2 regions of the Bradyrhizobium sp. USDA 4503 genome follow, and region 1 is predicted to be linked to the other one. Evidence: predicted binding sites of a transcription regulator. Region 1 holds the regulator's gene; the other holds the start of a gene.

Region 1 (6,050 bases):
GCGTATCCTTGGTGCCGAAAGGGCCGCAAAATGACCGAGCTTTCCGTCTCCACGACTGCCGCAGGCCACATTCCCCAGGTTCCGCTGCCGGAAGCGCCGCCGAAAGTCACGGTGCGCAACCTCAACTTCTATTACGGCGAGCACCACGCGCTGAAGAACATCAACCTGACGCTCGGCACCAACCGCGTCACGGCGTTCATCGGCCCGTCCGGCTGCGGCAAGTCGACCCTGCTGCGCATTTTCAACCGGATGTACGACCTGTATCCGGGTCAGCGCGCGGTCGGCCAGCTGATGCTGGACCAGACCAACATTCTCGACCCCAAGCTCGACCTCAACTTGCTGCGCGCGCGGGTCGGCATGGTGTTCCAGAAGCCGACGCCGTTCCCGATGACGATCTACGAGAACATCGCCTTCGGCATCCGCCTCTATGAGAAGATCTCGAAGTCCGAGATGGACGACCGGGTCGAGAAGGCGCTGCGCGGCGGCGCGCTGTGGAACGAGGTCAAGGACAAGCTGAACGCCTCCGGCCTGTCGCTCTCCGGTGGCCAGCAGCAGCGCCTGTGCATCGCGCGCACCGTGGCGGTGCGCCCCGAGGTGATCCTGTTCGACGAGCCGTGCTCGGCGCTCGACCCGATCTCGACCGCCAAGGTCGAGGAGCTGATCCAGGAACTCTCCGAGGACTACACGATCGCGATCGTCACCCACAACATGCAGCAGGCGGCGCGCGTCTCCGACAAGACCGCCTTCATGTATCTCGGCGAGCTGATCGAGTTCGACGACACCAACAAGATCTTCACCTCACCGGGCGATCGGCGCACCCAGGACTACATCACCGGCCGGTTCGGTTGACCGGCGCATGATCCGGAAAAGTGGAAACCGGTTTTCCGATCAGGTCATGCTAAAATTCAGGACACGAAGCCATGATCCCCGGGATCATGGTTGAGGGAGACAAGCGATGGCTTCTGAACATACCGCCAAGGCATTCGACAGCGACCTGCAGGAGTTGACCCGCCTGGTCGCCGAGATGGGCGGCCTGGTCGAACGAATGATTACCGAGTCGGTCGACGCGCTGATCCGTCGCGACGTCGCGCTCGGCAAGCGCGTGGTCGCCGCCGACATCGAGATCGACAATCTGCAGCGCAACATCGAAGAGCGCGCGGTGCTGACGATCGCGCGCCGCCAGCCGATGGCGATCGACCTGCGTGAGATCGTCAGCGCGATGCGCGTCGCCACCGATCTCGAGCGGATCGGCGACCTCGCCAAGAACATGGGCAAGCGCGTCGCGGCGCTGGAGAGCGATTTCCAGCCGCTGAAGTTGATCCGCGGCCTCGAGCACATGACCGACCTCGTGCTGTCGCAGGTCAAGTCGGTGCTCGACGCCTATGCCGCGCACGACCTGCCGGCGGCGATGAACGTCTGGAAGGGCGACGAGGAGGTCGATGCGATCTGCACCTCGCTGTTCCGCGAACTGCTCACCTACATGATGGAAGATCCGCGCAACATCTCGTTCTGCATCCATCTGATGTTCTGCGCCAAGAACATCGAGCGGATCGGCGATCACGCCACCAATATCGCCGAGACCGTGTTCTACATGATCGAGGGCCAGCAGATCACCGACAAGCGCCCGAAGGGCGACATGACCACTTTTGCCACCACGGTGCCGGGCAACTGAGGCATGATCGGCAAGCACGGAACCGGCAAGAGCGAAACTGGACGATCCTCGCGACAAATCGTTTCCGCGGGGACTATGCTCAAGGAAGTAAGCGTTTCGGTTTGCGTCTGGGCAACGGATCACCACAGAGAAAGAACTTAAACCGATGAGCGCACGCATTCTGGTAGTCGAAGACGAGGAAGCGCTGACGACGCTGTTGCGCTACAATCTCGATGCGGAAGGCTACGATGTCGAGACGGTGGGGCGCGGCGACGATGCGGATACAAGGCTGAAGGAGCGCGTTCCCGACCTCGTGGTGCTGGACTGGATGCTGCCGGGCCTGTCCGGCATCGAACTGTGCCGCCGCCTGCGGGCGCGGCCCGAGACCAAGCAGCTTCCGATCATCATGCTGACCGCGCGCGGCGAGGAAAGCGAGCGCGTGCGCGGGCTTGCCACCGGCGCCGACGATTACATCGTCAAGCCGTTCTCGGTGCCGGAGCTGCTGGCGCGGGTGAAGGGCCTGTTGCGCCGCGCCAGCCCGGAGCGGCTTGCGACCGTGCTGACCTACGGCGACATCGAGCTCGACCGCGAGAAGCGCCGCGTGGCGCGCTCGGGCCGTCCGATCGATCTCGGGCCGACCGAGTATCGCCTGCTCGAATTCTTCCTCGAGCATCCCGGCCGCGTGTTCAGCCGCGAGCAATTGCTCGACAGCGTCTGGGGCCGCGACATCTACATCGATGAGCGCACCGTCGACGTGCATATCGGCCGCCTGCGCAAGCTGCTCAATCCGGGCCGCGAGCAGGATCCGATCCGCACTGTGCGCGGCGCCGGCTACGCGCTCGACGACCGCTTTGCCAAGGCCGAGCCGCAGCCGTAACGGCCATGCGGCATTCATAAACCGCAACACGGCGTCGTCCCGGCGAAAGCCGGGACCCATACGCCGCGGCCAGCGCAATCGGCACGCGGCCAGACGGCTTTCTAACAACACCCATTCGTGGTTATGGGTCCCGGCCTGCGCCGGGACGACGCTGGTGATATAGCCGGGCTGGGTCACACAAAAAAATCCCCGCTTTCGCGGGGATTTGTCTTTGAGGTCTTCCGTCGTTTTCCCGAGTGCTCACTTGATCTGCGGTTTCGCCGACGGCCGGCGGCGATCGGCGGCGGGCTGGTAGGCGACGCGCGAGTGATGCGCGCAATAGGGCAGGCCGCCGAGCGCTTTGCCGCCGCAGAAGAAGAATTCCGGGCTCGAGGGATCGCCGACCGGCCAGTGACAGGTGGCCTCGTTGAGCTCGAGCAGCGACAGCCGCTGGCTCATCGGCACCACATTGTCGTAGGAGATCGGATCGGGCTCCATCTCGGCCTCGAAGGCGTGCGCCAGCGCGGTGTTGCCGCGCGAGACCGGGCGCGCCACCCGCATCATGTGCTGGGCGGGGCGGGCCTTGCGCTGCCGCGGCGCGGCCGTGGAGGGTGCCTTGGCGCGGCCGGAGAGGCCGAGCCGATGCACTTTGCCGATCACGGCGTTTCGCGTCACATTGCCAAGTTCCGCCGCGATCTGGCTGGCCGACAGGCCGGACTCCCAGAGCTTCTTCAGCTGCTCGACGCGATCGTCGGACCAGGTCAATACAGTCATCGCATTCTTCCCTTCGCGTAGCGCCGGCCAATCATTGGAGCGGCGCTGCGAGCCAATCTGGACAAATATCCCTGCGGCCAGAATCCCTTAGCCCTCGCCGGGCACGGTGTTGCGCCCGAACGTTTACGCGAGACACAAAGGCTACTTAGAGGGTCCAGTACCGCCGCACGAGATGTCGTACCCGACAGGCCAAACGCTACAATATGGCGTGACTCTGGCGCAAGAGTCCGCGGTCGTGCGTCCACATGTTCCCACACAGTTAAGCATCGCGATGAGGCTTTTCCACCGCACCGGAATGCTCCGGATTGCGCTCGTTTCGCATTGCAGGAAGGCCACTTCGTGGCGATTGACACTTACCGACCGCAGCATAGAATGCCCGCCACGTGCCGCCCGCAAAGGCGGCCGTTTTGTTTTCCGAAGCTGGCCGTTGCTGCGCTGGCGTCAAGGCGCGCGGCAATTGTCGGCTTAAAAACCGCCAGTGATCGTCATGACCAACGCTGCCACGTCGCATCTGCTCCCCGTCTTCGCCAGGGTCGATCTCGGTTTCGAGCGCGGTGAGGGCGCCTGGCTGATCGCAACCAACGGCGACCGCTATCTCGATTTCACCTCGGGCGTCGCGGTCAACGCGCTCGGGCACGCGCATCCGCATCTCGTCAAGGCGCTGCAGGAACAGGCGACCAAGCTCTGGCACATGTCGAACCTGTTCAAGAGCCCGGACGGCGAGGTGCTTGCCGCGCGGCTGTGCGAGCAGAGCTTTGCCGACTTCGTGTTCTTCTGCAATTCCGGCGCGGAAGCGATGGAGGGCGTGATCAAGCTGGTCCGCCACTATCACTTCTCCAAGGGCCATGGCGAGCGCTACCGCATCATCACCTTCGAGGGCGCCTTCCACGGCCGCACGCTGGGCACGCTGGCGGCGACCGGCTCGGCGAAATATCTCGAGGGCTTCGGCCCGCCGATGGACGGCTTCGACCAGGTGCCGCATGGCGACATCGACGCGGTGAAGAAGGCGATCGGTCCGCACACCGCCGGCATCCTGATCGAGCCGGTGCAGGGCGAGGGCGGCGTGCGCTCGGCGCCACAGGCGTTCTTCAAGGCACTGCGCGCGCTGTGCGACGAGCACGGCCTGCTGCTCGCCTTCGACGAGGTGCAGACCGGCATGGGCCGAACCGGCGAGCTGTTCGCCTACAAGCGCACCGGCGTCACGCCGGACGTGATGTCGCTGGCCAAGGCGCTCGGGGGCGGTTTCCCGATCGGCGCGGTGCTGGCGACCGCGCAGGCCGCGGCCGGCATGGCGCCCGGCTCGCACGGCTCGACCTTCGGCGGCAATCCGCTCGCGGTCGCCGCCGCCAATGCCGTGCTCGACGTCATGCTGAAACCCGGCTTCTTCGAGTATGTGCAGAAGATGTCGCTGCTGCTCAAGCAGAAGCTCGCCTCCGTCGTCGACCGCTATCCCGGCGTGCTGTCGGAGGTACGCGGCGAGGGGCTGTTGATCGGCGTCAAGGCCGTGGTGCCGTCGGGCGACCTGATCGCAGCGCTGCGCAGCGAGAAGCTGCTCACCGTCGGCGCAGGCGACAATGTGGTGCGGTTCCTGGCGCCGCTGATCGTGACCGAGTCCGAGATCGACCAGTCGATCACCGCGCTCGAGCGCGCCTGCGCGACATTGTCGGTGGCGCAGCCGAAGAAGGCGGCTGGATAATGAGCAAGCCGGTCCGTCACTTCCTCGATATCAACGAGCTGCCGCTCGGCGAACTGCGCAACATGCTGTCCGCCGGAGCCGCCATGAAGGCGAAGCTGAAGGCGCATGAGAAGGGCAGGAAGCCGCTCGAAGGCAAGACGCTGGCGATGATCTTCGAGCGCCCGTCGACCCGCACAAGGGTGTCGTTCGACGTGGGCATGCGCCAGCTCGGCGGTGAATCCATCATGCTGACCGGCGCCGAGATGCAGCTCGGCCGCGGCGAGACCATCGCCGACACCGCGCGCGTGCTGTCGCGCTATGTCGATGCGATCATGATCCGCATCCTCAACCATGACGCGCTGCTCGAGCTCGCGGCTCACGCCACCGTTCCCGTCATCAACGGCCTGACCCGGCGTTCGCATCCCTGCCAGGTGATGGCCGACCTCATGACCTATGAGGAAAACCGCGGCTCGATCGAGGGCAAGACCGTGGCCTGGACCGGCGACGACAACAACGTGCTGGCCTCCTGGGCGCATGCCGCCGAGCGGTTCAAGTTCCAGCTCAATGTTGCGACCCCGCCGGAGCTGTCGCCGAAGAAGCCGATGCGCGACTGGATCAAGGCGACCGGCGCGCCGATCATGCTCGGCACCGATCCGGAAGCCGCCGTGCGCGGCGCCGACTGCGTCGTCACCGACACCTGGGTGTCGATGGGCGACAAGGAGGGCGAGCACCGCCACAACGTGCTGCGGCCCTATCAGGTCAATGCCAAGCTGATGTCGCTCGCCAAGCCGGACGCACTGTTCATGCACTGCCTGCCCGCGCATCGCGGCGAGGAGGTCACCGACGAGGTGATCGACGGGCCGCAATCCGTGGTGTTCGACGAGGCGGAAAACCGCCTGCATGCGCAGAAGGGCATTCTGGCCTGGTGTTTCGACGCGGTCGCGTAGTCGGAGATCAGTAAGCGTTGTCGTCCCGGGCAAGCGAAGCGCGACCCCGGACCCATAACCATCGCTGTCAATTGTTGCGAAGGCTGGGGCACCAGCTTGATGCAAGCAACTCACATCGGTGGTTATGGGTCCCTGCTTTCGCATGTT
Region 2 (6,050 bases), 1.0 Mb from region 1:
CGTCGGCGAGCGCGGTGGGCGCTTTCAGCGTGGCGTGGAATCCATACTTGCGCGGATCTTCGGTGATCTCGCGCCAGTCCGGCGTGACGCCTTCGGGAAACGGCAGGTCGTCGCCCGACACCGCATCGTAACCGAGCAGTGTCGAACCGAAGCGGTGCAGGACGCTGTCGGGTGACGGCGCATAATAGATCGCGTAGCGCGGAGTGCTGGCCATGGGACTGGGCTACGCCGCCGCAACCGTCTTGCGCGGCGCGAGCGAATGAACGAGGCAGCTCGCGTCCGCCAGGTGCACCAGCCGTCCGGCCGCTATCACGGCGACGATGCGCGGCCGCAGCGGCACCTTGTCGTCGACGACGATGATGTCGGCACGGCGGCCCGCGGCGAGCACGCCGCGATCGGCGAGCCCGGCCGCGCGGGCCGCCGCCGACGAGATCAGGTCCCAGGCCCTGGCGAGCGGCAGGATGCCGTCGTCGGCGAGGCGGAACGCCGCGAGCAGCTGCGCCGGATAGTAATAGTCCGACGCCAGCACCGAGCAGAGGCCCTGTGCGATCATGTCGGATGCCTTGGTCCAGCCGGTATGGCTGCCGCCGCGCACCACATTGGGCGCGCCGAACACGATGAAATCGCCCGCCGCGGCGGCGTCGCGCGCGGTCTCCTCGTTGACAGGGAATTCGGCGATCGTGGCGCCGAGCGCGCGAAACTCCTGGCGCATCGCCGGGCTGTTGTCGTCGTGCGAGAGCATGCGGATATCGGCCGCGCGCGCGGCAGCGGCCAGTCGCGCTATCGAGGCCGGCACCTCGGGGCGACGCGCCACGATCCGGTCGAGCATGTCGTTGACGGCCTCGACGGAGAGCCCGGTGCGCTCGGCCAGCTGGTTGCGCTTCTTCGGCTTGACGTTGCTGTGGTCGTTGAAGGCGAACAGGTCGATGCGGCCTTCACTGAGCCATTGAATGATCTCGGCCTCGGCCTCGAGATTGTGGGTCTCGTGGCGCAGGTGGAAGCGGGTGTCGGCGGCGAGGTGCGGCCGCAGCGCCTCGATCGCATCGAGCAGCTTGCGCGCATTCTCCGCGCTGCGCAGGCCGGGCTCCCACGACCAGGTCGTGCCGTGGAACACGGTGGTGATGCCGTTGGCGATCGCCTGCCGGTCGCTGTCGATCAGCGCCACGTCGGTCGGGAAGTCGACGCCGGGGCGCGGCATCATCTGCCGCTCGAACGCATCGCCATGCAGGTCGATGATGCCGGGCAGCACCAGGAGGCCACTAGCATCGATGTGAAGCGCGGCGCGACCCTGCTCGGCGTCGAGCGCGCCGATGTCGCGACCAGCGGTCCGCAGCGAGGTCTCGACCAAGGCGCCGTCAACCAGCGTGCGCCCGCCCTCGATGAAAATGTCCGTCACGATGCGGCGCTCCGTTGTTTGGCTTGTGATTGGGATACGGCCTTGGCCTCATGCTTGTCGAGGAATTCCTCGACCGCGAGCTTGCGAAAGTCGGGCAGGACGCGGCGGAGCGTCTCGTGATCCCAGTCCCACCATGCGAGCGCGGCGAGGCGGTCGGCGATCGTCTCGGAGAAGCGCCGCTTCACCGGCCGCGCCGGATTACCGGCCACGATGGTGTAGCCGGGAACGTCCTTGGTCACGATCGCGCCGGCGGCGACGACGGCGCCGGTTCCGACGTTCCGTCCTGGTAACAGGATCGCACCATGACCGATCCAGACGTCATGGCCGATATGCACGTGATGCGCACGTCGCCAGTTGAAGAAGTCGGTGTCGTCGCTCTCTCCGGGGAAATACGCGCTGGCGCGGTAGGTGAAATGCGCCTGAGTCGCGCGATGCATCGGGTGGTTGCCGGGGTTGATGCGGGTCATCGCTTCGAGCAGAACTTGCCGATCGAGGTGTAGGTGATCTGGCTGTCGTTCACGACGTAGGAATAGTCATCCATGCTCACTTCAAGCAGGATCGTGCGCGCGCCGACCTCGGTATATTTGCCGAGCTTGCTCTCACGGACCGACGCGGTCGGGTCGACGGTCGGCACAACCGAGAGTGTTTTTCCGGCCATCAGGGCCTCCGCAAATCTTCAAGAATCTTGGGCTTCCGGGGGATGCGCGCTCGTCATCGGGATGCTTGATGACAACATCATGACGTTGCGATGACGGCAAGGGAGCGACAAGGGAGGGGTGTGGACGATCGCCGCACCGCAGCGCTGTCGTCACATAACTGTAAAACGCCGGGGATAGCGATGGCCCAACGAGGCGCGGTTGGAGCATTACATGCTGGTGGTGGAAGGTTTGACGTGCCGTTTCGGCACGAAAGCCGCAGTCGACAACGCGTCCTTTTCGATCGCGCCGGGCAGCTTTGTCGGCGTGATCGGCCGCTCCGGCGCCGGCAAGTCGACGCTGCTGCGGATGATCAACTGTCTCGCCGATCCGACCTCCGGCCGTATCCTGTTCGAGGGCACCGACGTCACCGCGTTGCGCGGCAAGGAACTGCGGCGGTGGCGCGCGCGCTCGGCGATGATCTTCCAGCAGTTCAATCTGGTCGGCCGCCTTGATGTGCTGACCAACGTGCTGATGGGCCGACTGGCCCAAATTCCGTCATGGCGCTCGCTGGCGCAGGTCTGGCCGGAGCAGGACAGGGCGCTCGCACTGTCGGCGCTCGAGCAATTCGACATCGCCCAGCTGGCGGCACAGCGCGCCGACCAGCTCTCCGGCGGCCAGCAGCAACGCGTCGCGATCGCCCGCGCGCTGGTGCAGGAGCCCGACATCATTCTCGCCGACGAGCCGATCGCCTCGCTCGATCCGCGCAACACCAAGATCGTGATGGACGCGCTGCTGCGCATCAACAAGCATTTCGGCATCACAGTGCTTTGCAATCTGCACTCGCTCGACCTGGCGCGGACCTATTGCGACCGCCTGGTCGGCATGGCCGCAGGTCGCGTGGTGTTCGATGGCGCCCCCGCGGCGCTCACCGACCATATCGCCCGCGAGCTCTATGACCTCGAGGCCAATGACGTCATCGGCGCAGCACCGCTGCCCGCGCCCGACGATGCAACTGCGCCGGCACTCGGCACCGCAGCCGCGGCCTGAGCGTCGCGCATTTTTCAATCTGGGAGGCCGGGCATTTTGCCCGGCCAACAGGTGCAACTACAACAAAAGAGGGGTAGTCATGTTCACTCGTCGCATCATTCTGGCTGGCGCCGCTGCGCTGGCATTTGCCGGTTCGGCCTCCGCGCAGGACTGGAAGGCAAAGTATCCGGAGCTCACCTTCGCGGTGGTGCCGGCCGAGAACGCCTCCGGCGTCACCGAGCGCTGGACGCCGTTCGTGGCGTATCTGTCGAAGGAACTCGGCGTGAAGGTCACACTGCGCATCGCCAACGACTACGCGGCCGTCATCGAAGGCCAGCGCGCCGGCAACATCCAGATCGCCAGCTACGGCTCGGCCTCGTTCTCTCGCGCGCGCTTGACCGGCGTCAAGACCGACGCGTTCGCCAACGATATGAACGCCGACGGTTCGACCGGCTATTACTCGGTGTTCTTCGTCAAGGCGTCGAGCCCGTACAAGACCGTCGAGGACCTGAAGGGCAAGAATCTCGGCCTGGTCGATCCGAACTCGACGTCCGGCAACAACGTGCCGCGCTTCGAACTGAACAAGATGGGCATCGCGAACGCCGAAGGCTTTTTCGGCAAGGTCGTGTTCACCGGCAGCCACGAGAACGCCGTCCTGGCGCTGTCGCAGGGAACCGTTGATGTGGCCGCCAACCAGTGGACCAACGAGGACGATTCCACGCTCGCCCAGATGCTGACCAAGGGCATGCTGAAGAATGCCGACGGCTCGGCGATGAAGAAGGATGATTTCCGCATCATCCACAAGTCGGCGCTGATCATCAACGGCCCCTATGCGTACAACACCGATCTTCCGGAGGACCTGAAGGCCGCGATCGCAAAGGCCTTCTTCGACGCCCCGACCAAGGACAAGGCCGCCTTCGACCGTCTGTCCGACGGTCAGAAGAAGGGCTTCCATCCCGCCACCACCAAGGATTGGGACGGCACCATCGAGCTGATCAAGTTCGTCGACGGTTTGCGAAAGAAGGCGAGCTGATCGCACGCCTGACGTCACGAGGGTCGGGCGTATAGCCCGGCCCTTTCTCTCCACTCAACTCCGAACCGGATTGGCACGCGTCGATGGCGACCGCCGTATCCATTCTTCCAGCGCAGCAACTGGCGACGCTGGGGGACGCCTACCGCAAGTCCGTCGCACGCAAGCGGTTGAAGGCCGCGCTGGCAACGGCGGCATTCTGTGCGGTGCTGGTGATCGCGGCGTTCGGCGCGGAAGTGAACCTGCGCACGCTGTTCACCTATTTCGGCAATTTCGTCAGCTATTTCGATCGCATCCTGACGCTGGATTCCGGCGCGCGGGTCTGGACCGATCCCGCCGAATGGTTCTGGGGTTGGCATAAGTGGCTGAAGATGCTCGGCGAGACGATCCTGATCAGCTATGTCGGCACGCTGACGGGTGCCGTGCTCGCCTTCGCGCTCAATTTCTTCGCGGCCCAGAATACGTCGCCGGGCCCGTGGGTACGTTTCACGATCCGCCGCCTGCTGGAATTCGCCCGCACCGTCCCCGGCATCGTGTTCGCGCTGATCTTCGTGATCGCGTTCGGCCTCGGGCCGATGGCCGGCGTGCTGGCGATCGCGATCCACACCACCGGGGCGCTCGGCAAGCTGTTCGCCGAGATCGTCGAGAATGCCGACATGAAGCCGGTCGAGGGCATCCGCTCCACCGGCGCGAGCTGGCTGTCCTGCATGCGCTTTGCCGTGCTGCCGCAGGTCTCGGCCGGCTATGCCAGCTATGCGCTGCTGCGCTTCGAGATCAACGTCCGCGAGGCGTCGGTGATGGGCTTCGTCGGCGCCGGCGGCATCGGCCAGGAGCTGGTGGTCGCGATCCGCAAGTTCTACTATTCCGACGTCAGCGCCATCCTCATCACCATCATCGTCACCGTCTTCATCATCGATATCTCGACCGGCTGGCTGCGCGGCCGGCTGTTCGGCAAGGAGACCCGTCGATGAGCCAGATGCCGAGGCCGGACACCGCGGAACTGCGCGCGAAGTACCCCGACGTCTTCGAACGTCCCACATCGGCACGGCTGGCGATGCCGGCCATGATCGTGGCGGCGCTCGCGATCTTCGTGTTCGGACTGGTCGATCTCGATTTCTCGCCGTCCAGGCTGATCGCGGGCCTCGGCCAGCTCGGCTGGATCACGATGCTGATGCTCCCGCCGAATCCGGGCTCGTCGTTCCCGCTCTACATGCAGGCGCTCGGCGAGACGCTGTCGATCGCGGTGCTCGGCACCACGCTTGCCGCGCTGCTGGCGCTGCCGGTCAGCCTGCTGGCGGCGCGCAACATCATCCCCTCGAACCTGATCCGCTTTCCGGTGCGCCGCTTCCTCGATTCGATCCGCGGCGTCGATACGCTGATCTGGGCGCTGGTCTGGATCAACGTCGTCGGCCTCGGCCCGTTCGCGGGCGTGCTCGCGATCATGGTGTCGGACTTCGGTGCGTTCGGAAAGCTGTTCTCGGAGGCGATCGAGGCCGCGGATCGCAAGCAGGTCGAGGGCATCCGCGCCTCCGGCGGCAACGCGCTGCACGAGATCCGCTTCGGCCTGCTGCCGCAGGTGCTGCCCGTGATCGCCGGGCAGCTGCTCTACTTCATCGAGTCGAATACCCGTTCGGCCACCATCATCGGCATCGTCGGCGCCGGCGGCATTGGGTTGCAGCTCGCCGAGCAGATCCGTGTGCTGGAATGGCAGAAGGTATCGTTCCTGATCCTGATGATCCTGATCGCGGTTGCCGCGATCGACTTCATCTCGAGCAAGCTGCGCTTTGCGATCATCGGCCAGCGCGCCGTGGTGTAGGACCCTGCCTCGCCCTGCTCTTGCGGGGGGCCTCGAGTTTTGTACCGCACTATGCGCTGCGATCGTGAAGATGCGCGACGGAGCGCCAGGCGTGATGCGTGAGCGTTTCAAGGCGCCGTACGGTATCGACGCGAGCGATTGCGT

Evidence for each region. The regulator PhoB, encoded in region 1, activates phosphate uptake and scavenging genes when phosphate is short. The targets are predictions, from matches to a motif close to TGTCATNNANCTGTCAT.
Region 2: the regulator PhoB is predicted to act here: its motif matches at 2,123-2,139, upstream of phnC (phosphonate ABC transporter ATP-binding protein).

Annotation. Positions count from the first base shown of each region.
Region 1 covers NZ_JBSRXS010000001.1:4,965,041-4,971,090, reverse strand. The annotation lists gene pstA (phosphate ABC transporter permease PstA) at 1-34, shown strand, start outside; gene pstB (phosphate ABC transporter ATP-binding protein PstB) at 31-849, shown strand; gene phoU (phosphate signaling complex protein PhoU) at 956-1,672, shown strand; gene phoB (phosphate regulon transcriptional regulator PhoB) at 1,818-2,528, shown strand; gene ACVMIH_RS23940 (GcrA family cell cycle regulator) at 2,769-3,281, opposite strand; gene ACVMIH_RS23935 (acetylornithine transaminase) at 3,769-4,977, shown strand; gene argF (ornithine carbamoyltransferase) at 4,977-5,903, shown strand.
Region 2 covers NZ_JBSRXS010000001.1:3,921,223-3,927,272, reverse strand. The annotation lists gene ACVMIH_RS19075 (DUF1045 domain-containing protein) at 1-214, opposite strand, end outside; gene ACVMIH_RS19070 (alpha-D-ribose 1-methylphosphonate 5-triphosphate diphosphatase) at 224-1,396, opposite strand; partial or broken gene ACVMIH_RS19065 (chloramphenicol acetyltransferase) at 1,393-2,054, opposite strand; gene phnC (phosphonate ABC transporter ATP-binding protein) at 2,266-3,081, shown strand; gene phnD (phosphonate ABC transporter substrate-binding protein) at 3,161-4,093, shown strand; gene phnE (phosphonate ABC transporter, permease protein PhnE) at 4,177-5,061, shown strand; gene phnE (phosphonate ABC transporter, permease protein PhnE) at 5,058-5,906, shown strand; gene ACVMIH_RS19040 (Na/Pi cotransporter family protein) at 5,956-6,050, opposite strand, start outside.